DNA from 4 places in the Lysobacter sp. CA199 genome. Region 2 is predicted to be linked to each of the others. Evidence: riboswitches for the same ligand, from Rfam matches in the RefSeq annotation. Region 2 holds a riboswitch; each other region holds the start of a gene.

Region 1 (3,066 bases), on a different contig from region 2:
CGCTCCTACATGGAGCAAGCGACGGATTTACCCCTCGCCGCAAAAAACGAAGCCCGGCATCGCCGGGCTTCGTTCTCATCGATCGCTGCAAACCCCAGGCCGCAGCTCTCAGGGCTTGGGCGCATACCGCAGAGTCACGAACCACTCGCGCCCCGGCTGGTTGTAGTACGACACGGTTTCGTACTCGCGGTCGAACACGTTGGCCACCCGAGCCTGCAGGCTCAGCGCATCGCTGATCGCGTATTCGGCGCGCAGATCCATCGTGCCGTAGCCGCCGACGCGGGCGCTGTTGGCGACGTCGTCGTAACGCGAGCCGTAACCCACCGCGGTGACGCCGACGCGGAACTTGCCGAACGCGCGATCCAGGTCGATGCGCGCGCTGTGCTTGGCGCGGCGCGGCAGGTCGTTGCCGCGGAAGAAGCCGACGCGGTTCTCGGTGTCCAGCCAGCTCGCGCTCGCCGCCAGAGTCCACTGTGCGAACGTCGTGTCGATACCGATCTCGGCGCCGCGCATGCGCGCGCGTTCGATGTTGTTGGGCAGGTTGATCGCCGAGTCGAAGGTGATCAGCTCCTCGACGCGGGTGTCGAAACCGTCGATGCGCGCGTTGAAGTTGTCGCCGCGGTAGGCCAGGCCGACTTCCCAGGTCTTGGACTCTTCCGGCTTGAGATTGGCGTTGCCGAAGAACGGGAAGTACAGCTCGTTGAAGGTCGGTGCCTTGAACGCGGTGCCGTAACCCACGGTCACGCGCCAGTTATCGGCGAAGTTCAGGCCCCACGCGGCGCCGCCGGTGGTGTGGCCGCCGAACTGCTCGTTGTCGTCGCGACGCACGCTGGCTTCGAAGGACTGATTGCCGAAGCGGCCTTGGTACTGGACGAAGCCGGCCTTGTTGTCGCGTTCGATTTCATCGTAGGACGTGTCGCTGTTGACTCGGTCGCGCAGCCAATCGAAGCCCGCGCTCAACACGTGGCCGTCGAAGAGGTTGAAATCGGCCTGCAACGTCGCGCTGTCGCGATCGGTCCGGAAATAGCTGAGCGGACGATCGAAAATAGTGCCGGTGGGGAACGCACGGGGGAGGAGATCGTAGTTGTCGGAAGCATCCACGTTGCGACCCGCGCTCAACTGCACGTTGATCCTTTCCGACGGCTTCCAGATGAGCTTGCCGCCGATCACTTGCTGGATCGTTTCGGAATAATTGCCGAAGCTGCCGTCGTATTCGTTCTGACCTTCCACGCGCAGCGCCTGACCTTCGATGCTCCACTGCTCGTTGAACTCGATACCGCCGCGCAGCGACAGCGCGTGGCTCTCGTAGCCGTCGCGGTCGGGCTCGTCGGTGAAGCAGCCGGCGAACACCGGGAAGCCGGCGCCGCGGCAGGCGTTGATGCCCTGGGTCTTGCGGAAGCTGTAGTCGGCGCCGAACCAGCTGCCGCCGCTGCGGCCGCCGAAGCCGGTGCCGAATTCGACGGTGCCGTTGCTGCCGCCGCCGGCGTGCACACGCGGGGCGAAGCCCTGCCGTTCGCGGCGGGTGAACACCTGGATCACGCCGCCGATGGCGTCGGCGCCGTACAGGCTCGAGCGCGGGCCGCGCACGATTTCGATCCGGTCGATCAGTTCCAGCGGAAGATCCTGCAGCGCCGCCAGACCCGAGGTCGGCGAACCGATGCGGATGCCGTCGACCAACACCAGCACGTGATCGGATTCGCTGCCGCGCAGGAACAGCGTGGTCAGCTTGCCGGGACCGCCCTGGTTGGCCAGGGTGATGCCGGCGCGGCCGCGCAGCAGATCGTTGAGATCGCGCGCCTGGCTGCGTTCGATATCGGCGCGGTCGAGCACATCGACCGGGGTCAGCAGATCGTTGACGCTGACTGCGGTGCGGTTGGCGGTGACCACGACCTGATCGAGATCGGTGGCATCGCCGGCGGGCGCGGCGAGGGCGGTGGCCGGCAGCGCGAGCGCGCAGGCAATGGCGAAAGACAGGTTCAGGCAACGCATGTGGGGACTCCAGCGCACGCGCGATCCAGCGCGCGACGACAAACGGCTAATGGGCGGCGGCGTGGAAAGGGAGATATAGGCAGGCGAACCAGCGCGCGAAGACGCTGCCGCCGCCGCAATGCCCTCCGCATCGCAACCTGTGGCGCGTCGAGGCCGGTCTCCGGACTCGCAAGCAGAACCGATGGCGTCGGTTCCCGGACGCGGCGCCTTCCCGTGACTGTGCACAGTGGCGGTGGCCGCGACCTGACTTGCTTACCGTTGCGGGGGCAGTGCCGGAATGGGCGGGGCGGGTCGGACTCTCCGACCGGACCTGAGCGCTTCACCGGCTTCCCGTTTCAACCCCGGCGGCTGGGCCGTGGGGTCACCTCGAAGCGGGCGCAGTGTACGCGATGTGGGGACGCACCGCCCGGACAGCGGCCGAAGCCCACGGTAGAAGCGGTGCGAGCCGCGACCGCAGGGTGTCCGCCCGCGTCGTCAGTTACATCGTAGTTGCCTTGCCGCGGTCGCGGCTCGCGCCGCTCCTACACAGGAGCGGACCGCTTGGCGCCTTCAATCGCGGTGGTCGTCCTCGTCGCGCCCACCGGGCGCGTCCTCGTCGGCCGGCCCATCGAGCTCGCCATCGCCGTCACGCTGATAGCCGCCTCCGAATCCGGAAGGCTCTTCCTCGCGTTCCTGCGCATGCATTGTGGTGTGCACCGGCGCGGCGGCCGGTTTGTTGCGCGGCGCCGGCAGCAGCGCGGTGGCCGCTTCGGCGGCCAGGATCAGTTCCTGGCGGCGCTCGTCGCTGATCTCCTGCCAATGGCAGTCCAGCAGCGCGCCTTCGATCGCGTAGAGCAGGTTCAAGGTCGGCTTGAAGCCGGCGCGCTTGACCCGCATGAACGCCTCGACCGTGCCGACCGCGGCGATGTCCTCGTGCGTGCGCAGGCCGACCTGGCGCAACCAGGCCGCGCTCTTGGGCCCGATGTTGCGCATCTTCGGTGCAGTGCTCATGCCAGCGACTCCACATAGACCCGCGCCAACGTTTCCAGTCCGGCCTGATCGTCGGCGTCGAAACGCGCCGGCACCGGGCTGTCCAGA
Region 2 (3,066 bases):
CACTTCATCGCGCAGCGCCAGCGCGATCTGCCGGCAGCTGTCGGCGCGCGGCTGGTCGTCGCGCACGAACGACCACTGCAGGATCGTCACCGGCCCGGTCAGCATGCCCTTGACCGGGCGAGAGGTCTGCGACTGCGCGTAACGCGTCCAGTCCACCGTCATCGGGCGCGGCCGCGACACGTCGCCGAACAGCACCGGCGGCTTCACGCAGCGCGAGCCGTAGCTTTGCACCCAACCGTGAGCGGTGAAAGCGAAGCCATCGAGTTGCTCGCCGAAGTACTCGACCATGTCATTGCGCTCGAACTCGCCGTGCACCAGCACGTCGATGCCCAGCGCTTCCTGCTCGCGCAGGCACAGCACGGTTTCGTTTTCCAGGAAGGCCTGATATGCCGCGTCGTCGATCTTGCCGGCCTTGTGCTCGGCGCGCGCGCGCCGGACTTCCGCGGTCTGCGGGAACGAGCCGATGGTGGTGGTCGGGAACAGCGGCAGGTTCAGGCGTTCTTGCTGCAGCCGCGCGCGCTTGGGATACGGCGATACGCGGTCGGCCATGGCCGGTTCGATCGCGGCCAGGCGCTTGCGCACTTGCGTGTTACGCAAGAGCGGCGAGGCCAGGCGCGCGGCGCGCGCGCTGGCGGCGGCGGCCAGATCGCGTTCGGCGTCCGCGTTGCCGGCCAAGGCATCGGCGAGCAGGCGCAGTTCCTCGATCTTCTGCTTCGCGTACGCCATCCAATGCTTCAGCGGCGTGGGCAGCTTGCGTTCCAGTTCCAGATCGGTCGGCACATGCAGCAGCGAGCATGACGGCGCCAGCCACTTGGCGCGCGCGCCGGCGCGGCGCGCTAGACTCAGCGCGGCGTCGAGATCGGCGCGCCAGATGTTGCGGCCGTCGACCACGCCCAGACTCAGCGCGCGTTCTTCCGGCAGCAACGGCAGCACGCTTTCCAATTGTTGCGGCGCGCGCACCAGATCCAGATGCAAGCCTTCCACCGGCAGTTGCGCGGCCAATGCGGCGTTGTCGCCGAGCGCACCGAAGTAGGTGGTCAGCAAGCGCTGCGGCGCATCGACCTCGGCCAGCGCCGCGTATGCGCGGCGATAGGCGGCGCGGTCGGTGTCGTCCAGATCCAGCACCAGCGCCGGCTCGTCGAGCTGCACCCACTGCGCGCCGGCGGCCTTGAGCTTGGACAGCAGTTCGGCATAGGCCGGCAGCAGGTTGTCGAGCAACTCGCGCGGATCGCCGCCGTCAACGCGCTTGCCGAGCTTGAGCAGCGACACCGGGCCCAGCAGCACCGGCCGTGCCTGGATACCCAGCGCCTGGGCCTGGGCCAGTTCCGCCAGCGGTTTGTCGCCGCGCAGGGCGAAGCGTTGCTTGGCGTCGAACTGCGGCACCAGGTAGTGGTAGTTGGTGTCGAACCACTTGGTCATTTCCAGCGCGCGCAGATCGCGGCGCCCGTCCTGCAGGCCGCGGGCGAGGGCGAAGTAGCCGCCCAGCGGATCTTCTTCGAATGCCGCGCGGTGCGAGGCGGGAATCGCGTCGAACAGCACGGCGCTGTCGAGCACGTGGTCGTAGAGCGAGAAATCGTTGACCGGCACCAGGTCGGCGCCGGCTTCGCGCGCGAGCCGCCAATGGCGTTCGCGCAGGGACGCGGCGGTGGCTTGCAGCGATTGCGCATCGCTGTCGCCTTTCCAGAACGATTCCAGGGCTTGCTTCAGCTCGCGCCGCGCGCCGATGCGCGGGAAGCCGAGTGGGGTGACGCTGATCATGATGAGTACCTGCGATGCGTGGGCATGACGCAGGGCAACGAAGGAAACCACGGCCGCGCGGGCCCGCACGCGCGAGCGCGTCGGACGCCATCGACAACCTTGGCTTCGACCTTCGCCCCCGCGGGCGAACCGGCACGCCGTACGCGGCCCGCGAGCAAGCGGGCCGGCGCCGTGCGGGCCGGAGTCGGGCGGAAGGCGAGCCTTCCGGTCGCGGCAGGTCTTCGGGCTCGGGACGTGAGGCCAGACCTGGCGAAGGCATCGTCGGAAGCGAGCGGATTCGCTCGCGGCCGATGCGTTCGCTCGTGGTTGGCATCGCCTACTTCAGGTCGCTTCCCGGCGCGCGAACGCCAGTGCCATGACCTGTTTCGTTTCCCATACCGCTGCGGGGCAGCTCCGGATTCGCACCGGATTCCCTCTGGCTATCTCGGGCCTGGGGCCCTCGATGGCGTGTCCCATCGCTTTATCTTTATGAAGCGATGGTCACCGTAACGGCGCCAAGGTACCCACGCCTTGGGGCGAAGTCAATCGTGGCTAATCCGATCCGTGGTCACCCCCATCTGTGGCTAATACGCAGGCGAGCGCAAACCGTGGGCCGGCGCTTGGGGGGTGAAGTGCGTAAGGCGCTGCATCGCTGCGAGGTCTGTTGTGGGAGGGCCTTTCAGGCCCGACACCCGAAGCCGACTAGCTGCCAGCGCTGGAGTCGGGGTTGAAGCCCCTCCCACAAAGACTTCGTGCTCGCGTCTGGATCTCAAGCTTGCCGCGTTGCCGCGAGGTTTCTGTGGGAGGGCCTTTCAGGCCCGACATCCGGACAAGGCGGGCGCACGCCGGCAGACGCGCCCCTGCTCAATCCGGCATGTTCAATCCGGACGCGCGGTCGGCAGCGGTGCCGGCACGTTGAGCATGCCGCCGGCGGCGACGTAGGCGGCGAGGGCTTGGCCTTGGCTCAGCAGATGCTCGTTCATGATCTTTTCCGCGGCATCGGCGTCGCGGCGGCGCACGCAGTCCAGCAGGGCGCGATGTTCGGCCAGCGACTGGGTCATGCGCCCCGGCGTCAGCAATTGGCGTCCGCGATGCATCTTGAGGATGCGGTGCAGATCGTGGGTGACCCGGATCAGCCAGGGATTGCCGGCGTAGTTCTGCACCAACTCGTGGATCAGATAATTATTGGCGTAGTAACGCGCGATATCGCCAAGCTCGGCCGCCTCTTCCATATCGGCGTGGAGCGCTTCCAGGCGCTTTACGCCGGCTTCGTCGATCCGGCGCACGCATTCGTAGGCGCAGCGGCCTTCGAGCATGGCCATGACCGGG
Region 3 (3,066 bases), on a different contig from region 2:
CGAACAGATAGGCCGAGGCGATCTCGTCGGCGCGGCCGACGCGGCCGACCGGAAGCTGTTCGCCGGCGCGCGCGAGCATCGACATCAGTGCGAACGGCTCCACGCCGCTGTAGCCGTCGCCGTCGGTCAGGCCCGGGCTGACCGCGTTGACCCGCATCGGCGCCAGTTCGCGCGCCATGACCTTGACGCTGGCCTCCAGCGCGGCGTTGATGACGGTCCGGGCCAGCGCGCCCGGAGTGGCCTTGCGCGCGACGATGCCGCTGGTCAGGGTCACGCTGCCGTGGCTGCTCAGATAGGGCAGGACCAATTGCACGGCCTGGATCGAGCCCCACAGCTTGCGCTCGAACGCCAGCCGCACCTCTTCCAGGTCCAGTTCGGCCAGCGGCCGGCCGGGCGCTGGCGCGCTGGCGGCGATGACCAGATGATCGATCTGGCCGGTCCGGTCGAACAGGCGGCGCAGGCTGTCGCGGTCTTCGAGCTGAGCCTGGTGGGTCTGGATCGGCGACTTGGCCAGAGGGCGCAGGGTCTCGGCGGATTCTTCGAGCCGGTCCAGGTCGCCGCAGGCCAGGATCAGCTCGCCGCGACGGCGCGACAGGCGCGCCGACACCGCGCGGCCGATCCCGGATTGGGCGCCGATGACCACGCTGCGGACGATCGGGGCGGTGCTCAAACGCAAGTCGGGGGCACTCATGGCGAATGACTCGGGTGTGCTGGGATGGCAGGCATCGTCCGCGACCGGCCCGGGAGAATGAATCAGACGCGTCTGAAATGTGCCAATACGCCTGCGCGCATGCCTGTTTGAGTCCCATACCCTGGCGTTGGCATACGGACGCACTGTTAAGATGCCCGCGCTCAAGGTGATCGCCGGCACAGTCCGGCGATTGAAACGGGAATCCGGTCGCGCGCTGGTCTGCCAACGCGCTCATGCCGGAGCTGCCCCCGCAACGGTAGGCGAGTCAACGCACCGCAATGGCCACTGTGCTCAGGCACGGGAAGGCGCGGTTCGGGAATCGGGTCCGCAGGATCGGACCGGTCGATTCCGCTCGCGAGCCCGGAGACCGGCCCAGAGCGTGAACCGACAGGCGGAGGGCCTGCGTCTCGGGGATCGTGCGCTTGCGCGTCTCTCCTGGCTGCTCTCCGCGTGTCCCGACCCTGTCTGGTCCGCGCGGGTGAGGCGCGGCCTTGGAGATTTGCCAGTGATTGCGTCCGTTGAATTCGTTTCCTCCCGCGCGACCGGCGCGGGCCCGCGGATGCGCGCGGGTTTGTCCGCGGCGTTGATGTCGGCGATGTTCGCGGCGCAGGCCGCGCCGGCCGCGGTCGACCTGGATCAGGTGGTGGTCACCGCCACGCGCACCGCGCAAACCCAGGACGCCACCCTGGCCGCGGTCACGGTGATCGACCGGGCCGAAATCGAGCGCCTGCAGCCGGCCTCGCTGCCGGATCTGCTGCGCGGCACGCCGGGCGCCTCGCTGGCCAACAACGGCGGTCCGGGCAAATCCACTTCGCTGTTCTTGCGCGGCACCGAATCGGACCACGTGCTGGTGTTGGTCGACGGCATCAAGCTCGGTTCGGCGACCAGCGGCGGCGCCTCGCTGCAGGACATTCCGGTCGAGCAGATCGAACGGGTGGAGATCGTGCGCGGCCCGTTCTCCAGTCTGTACGGTTCCGAGGCCATCGGCGGGGTGATCCAGATATTCACCCGGCGACCGCAGGGTCCGTTCGTGCCGAACTTCAGCGCGTCGATCGGCAGCAACCGGACCCATCGCGCTTCGGCCGGCGTCGCCGGCAAGGGCGAGCGCGCCTGGTACTCGATCAACGCCGCGCACGAGGACACCGACGGCATCAACGCCTGCCGCGGCAAACCCTCGCCGGGCGGCGCGGGCTGCTTCACCCATTCGCCCGATCGCGACGGCTACCGCAACAGCTCGCTGACCGCGCAGGGCGGCTACCGCTTCAACGAGCGATGGGACGCGCAAGCGCGGGTGTTCCGCGCGCAGGGCAACAACCAGTACGACGGCAGCCAGAACAATCAGGCCGACACCGTGCAGCAGGTGTTCGGCGCCAAGCTGGGATACCGGCCCAGCGATCGCGTCGCGCTGAGCTTCAATGCCGGTCAGAGCCAGGACCTGAGCGACAACTACAAGGACGGCCGGTATTCGAGCACGTTCGATACGCGCCGGCGCCTGGGTTCGGTGCAGGGGGATTTCAGCTTCGGATCCAACGTATTCAGTGGCGGCTTCGATTGGCAGCGCGACGAAGTGGAAAGCAACACCCGATACGCGCGCGATCGCCGCATCCTGCGCGGCGCGTTCGGCCAGTGGCAGGGCGATTTCGGGGCTCAGTCGCTGCAGGCCAGCCTGCGTCGCGACGACGACAGCCAGTTCGGCGGGCAAACCACCGGCAGCGTGTTGTGGGGTTGGGATTTCACCGATCGCCTGCGCGTGACCGCGAGCTACGGTACCGCGTTCAAGGCGCCGACCTTCAATGAGCTGTATTACCCCGGTTACGGCAATCCGGACTTGTCGCCGGAGACCTCGCGCAGCTTCGAACTCGGCCTGCGCGGCACCTTCGGCGAACAGCGCAAGCAGGTGTGGTCGGTCAACGCGTATCAGACCCGGATCGACGACATGATCGCCTACGACGCTTCGATCGGGCTGCCGGGCAACGTCGACCGCTCGCTCATCCGCGGCGTGGAGGCGGTGCTCGATACGCGTGTGGCGCAGTGGGATCTGCGCGCCAGCGCGACCTGGCTGGATCCGCGCAACGACAGCCGCAGCAGCTACAACGACCATCTGTTGCCGCGGCGCGCGCGGCGCAGCGCGCGGATCGATCTGGACCGCCGCTTCGAACTCGGCGCGGCCAGCGCGCTGTCGCTCGGCGCCAGCGTTTACGCCGCGGGCGAGCGCTACGACGATCTGGCCAATACCCGACGCCTGGGCGGTTATGCGCTGACCGACCTGCGTCTGGGTTACGCCTTCGACCAGGCCTGGAGCCTGCAGTTGTCGGCCAATAACCTGTTCGACCGGCATTACGAGACCGCGGCCTTCTACAATCAGCCCGGCCGCA
Region 4 (3,066 bases), on a different contig from region 2:
CGCGCGAACCGGTGAAGGAGAACAGCGGCACCGGCACCGGAATCGGCACGTTGATGCCGACCTGGCCCACGTCGATGTCCTCCTGGAACTTGCGCGCGGCCGCGCCGGACTGGGTGAAGATCGCGGTGCCGTTGCCGTTGGGATTGGCGTTGATCAGCGCGATCGCTTCGTCGAGCGTATCCGCGCCGAGCAGCACCAGCACCGGCCCGAAGATTTCCTCGTCGTAGATGCGCATGCCGGGCTTGACCCCGGAGAAGATCGTCGGCCCGACGAAATTGCCTTGCGCGTAACCGGGAACCGTCGGCTTGCGGCCGTCGAGTTCCAGCACCGCGCCCTGCTCCACGCCCGAGGCGATCAGGCCCTCGACGCGCTCGCGCGCGGCGCAGGAAATCACCGGTCCCACGTCGGTACCGGGCTCGGTGCCGGCGTTGACCTTGAGCGTGCGCGCCTTGGCCACCAGTTCGGGAATCCACTCGCGCGCCTGTCCGACCAACACCGCGGTCGACGCGGCCATGCAGCGCTGTCCGGCCGCGCCGAATGCGGCGCCGGCCATGGCGTTGAGGGTTTGTTCCTTGTTCGCGTCGGGCAGCACCACGGCGTGGTTCTTCGCGCCCAACATGCATTGCACCCGCTTGCCGGCGAGCGTGGCGCGCCGATACACATGGGTGCCGACCTTGGTCGATCCGACGAAGGACACCGCCTGGATCGTGGGGTGATCGCAGATCGCGTTGACCACCTCCTCGCCGCCGTGCACGACGTTGAGTACGCCCTTGGGTACGCCGGCCTGCAACGCCAGTTCGACCAGACGCATGGTCACCAGCGGGTCCTGTTCGGAGGGCTTGAGCACGAAGGTGTTGCCGGTGGCGATGGCCATCGGGAACATCCACAGCGGAATCATCGCCGGGAAATTGAACGGGGTGATGCCGGCGCACACGCCGAGCGGTTGCAGCAGCGTGTAGGTATCCACGCCATTGGCGACGTTGTTGGCCAACTCGCCCAATTGCAGATTGCCGATCGCCGCGGCGTGTTCGACCACTTCCAGGCCGCGGAACACGTCGCCCTCGGCGTCGGGCAAGGTCTTGCCCTGCTCGGCGGTGAGGATCGCGGCGAGCTCGCTCATGTGCTCGCGGATCAATTGCTGATACTTGAGGAAGATCCGCGCGCGCGCGCCGATCGGGGTCTTGCGCCAAGTCTTGAAGGCGCGCGCGGCGGCCTCGACCGCGGCGTTCACTTCATCGGCGGTCGCCATCGGCACGCGCGCCAATACCGCCTGCGTCGCCGGATTGACGACGTCGCGCCATTGGGTGCTGGTGGATTCGACGAACTCGCCGTCGATCAAAAGTTTGACCGTCGCGACCTGGGTCGCAACGCGATGCATCTCGTTCATGGTCGGTCTCCGTATCGCACACCCGCGAAAGCGGGTGCCGCGGAGACATCAGACAAGGCGAGACGAGGGCAAACGGACGCCGCATCGCATCAGCTCGTCCGGTTGCCCGCCGCAACACCCGAGGAGGACATCTCCCGATGTCCGCCACGGGCCGGTCTCCGGGCTTGCGAGCGATGCCGTGGCATCACCCCGACTCCTTCCCGCGCGAGCGCAGTGGTTACGTCGGGTGTTCTCGCCTACCGTTGCGGGGGCAGCGCCGGAATTGGACGATCACGTCCGCACCGGCTTCCCGTTTCACCCTGCGTGCCGGTATGGACCGACGGCAAGGCACCTGTGGCTGGCGGAGTGTAGTGCTTGGCCATGGTCGCGGACAAGCAGCATCGCGGTGTCACACATTCAGTTCAACGTGTCCGACGCGTTCATCGATGCCATCGGATGCGATTGTCGGCCTCGCGGGCCGCCACTTTCGTGCACGTCGGCGTGCAACTGTGAATGGCCCGCTCGCGACGCGGACGCTCGATCCGCGGTCGAGGCTCGCCGCGACGATCCGGCGCGAACGCGATATCAGCACGCCATCGCGCGAGCGTCGTCCATCGAACCGCGGCACAGATGCTCCAATGCGATCGACAGCGCCAGCACATAGGTCTGCGATTGCACGCCGCGCACCAGAGCGATGCGGTTCTCGATGCCTTCGGGTTCGCACAAGCGCGCGTCGGCAAGATGGCTGGGCCGAATCTCGACAAAAGGCAACGCGCTCGATTGCAGCGCCTGGACGATGCGGCGGTCGCGCACGCAGGCACCGGTGTCGAGCAAGATCGCCTCGGTCTGCGGCGTGCGCAGCGCTCCGATCGCGGCGACGAGGGCTTTGTCGCTGGCCAGATTGTGCACGGCGATGCGGCGGCCTGCGCGGTTGGCGCGAATGATCAGCTGCACCAGCAGCAGGCGATCGATGTCGCATTGATCGCGGAACATACCGTTGGGGCGCTTGGGCCCGCGCAACAGAACGATCGACATGGGTGTCTCCAGCTAAACGACGACGAGCGGACCCCGGACGCGGATTCGATGCGGCCCGCAGAACAAATGCCAGTGTCCACGCAAGCGCCGTAAACATTCCATTCCGCCCTCGGCCGCCCGCGTATAGCGCGTGTAAACGCCTCGATACGCCCATCGAACGCATCGGTTAGATCGCATCGGTCGCGACTACGCGCGCAACGTCGCACGCGCCGCGCCGTCCTACGCGGCGCAGGTCGCCAACTGCTGGCGCGCGTACCAGATCGCCCGCCGCGCCTGGTCGTAGGCCATGTCGGCCGAACGCGGCAGCAATTGCTCGGCGCGGATCGGATCGACCCCGCTGGCCATCGCGCGCTCGATCTGCTCCAACTCGGTCAATCGCACGATCGCCGGTGCCAGCAGATCGCGCAACCGCGAGCGATCGCAACCGGCGTGGCCGGCTTCGACATCGCCGATCGCCCGGCGGATGCGCCGGCTGGCCTCGCCTTGCAGTCCCGGCGCTTTTTCGAACGCGATCGGCGCGGCCTTGTAGGCATCGCCGGTGGCCTCGCTGCCCAGGTCCGAAGGCCGTTCGTGCAGCGCCGGATTGAAGCGAAACTCCGGCGGCGGCCGCGCCCGCGCCGATTGGATCTGTTTTTTTCCCGGCAGTTTGTCGGCGATCTTCTTGA

What was found. Region 2 has a riboswitch for cobalamin ahead of metE (5-methyltetrahydropteroyltriglutamate--homocysteine S-methyltransferase). Riboswitches for the same ligand answer to the same signal wherever they lie in the genome.
Region 1: linked by a shared signal. The riboswitch ahead of btuB (TonB-dependent vitamin B12 receptor) and the one ahead of metE (5-methyltetrahydropteroyltriglutamate--homocysteine S-methyltransferase) in region 2 are both predicted to bind cobalamin.
Region 3: linked by a shared signal. The riboswitch ahead of btuB (TonB-dependent vitamin B12 receptor) and the one ahead of metE (5-methyltetrahydropteroyltriglutamate--homocysteine S-methyltransferase) in region 2 are both predicted to bind cobalamin.
Region 4: linked by a shared signal. The riboswitch ahead of ACTOWJ_RS24380 (CoA-acylating methylmalonate-semialdehyde dehydrogenase) and the one ahead of metE (5-methyltetrahydropteroyltriglutamate--homocysteine S-methyltransferase) in region 2 are both predicted to bind cobalamin.

What each region holds. Positions count from the first base shown of each region.
Region 1 is NZ_JBQJIL010000005.1:184,258-187,323, reverse strand. It holds gene btuB (TonB-dependent vitamin B12 receptor) at 109-1,989, opposite strand; cobalamin riboswitch at 2,124-2,373, opposite strand; gene ACTOWJ_RS10355 (TfoX/Sxy family protein) at 2,539-2,979, opposite strand; gene ACTOWJ_RS10350 (GAF domain-containing protein) at 2,976-3,066, opposite strand, start outside.
Region 2 is NZ_JBQJIL010000010.1:197,478-200,543, reverse strand. It holds gene metE (5-methyltetrahydropteroyltriglutamate--homocysteine S-methyltransferase) at 1-1,758, opposite strand, end outside; cobalamin riboswitch at 1,974-2,173, opposite strand; gene ACTOWJ_RS19430 (GntR family transcriptional regulator) at 2,616-3,066, opposite strand, start outside.
Region 3 is NZ_JBQJIL010000008.1:87,743-90,808, forward strand. It holds gene ACTOWJ_RS15460 (SDR family oxidoreductase) at 1-691, opposite strand, end outside; cobalamin riboswitch at 839-1,081, shown strand; gene btuB (TonB-dependent vitamin B12 receptor) at 1,251-3,066, shown strand, end outside.
Region 4 is NZ_JBQJIL010000014.1:157,713-160,778, forward strand. It holds gene ACTOWJ_RS24380 (CoA-acylating methylmalonate-semialdehyde dehydrogenase) at 1-1,378, opposite strand, end outside; cobalamin riboswitch at 1,520-1,723, opposite strand; gene ACTOWJ_RS24385 (hypothetical protein) at 1,952-2,401, opposite strand; gene ACTOWJ_RS24390 (hypothetical protein) at 2,621-3,066, opposite strand, start outside.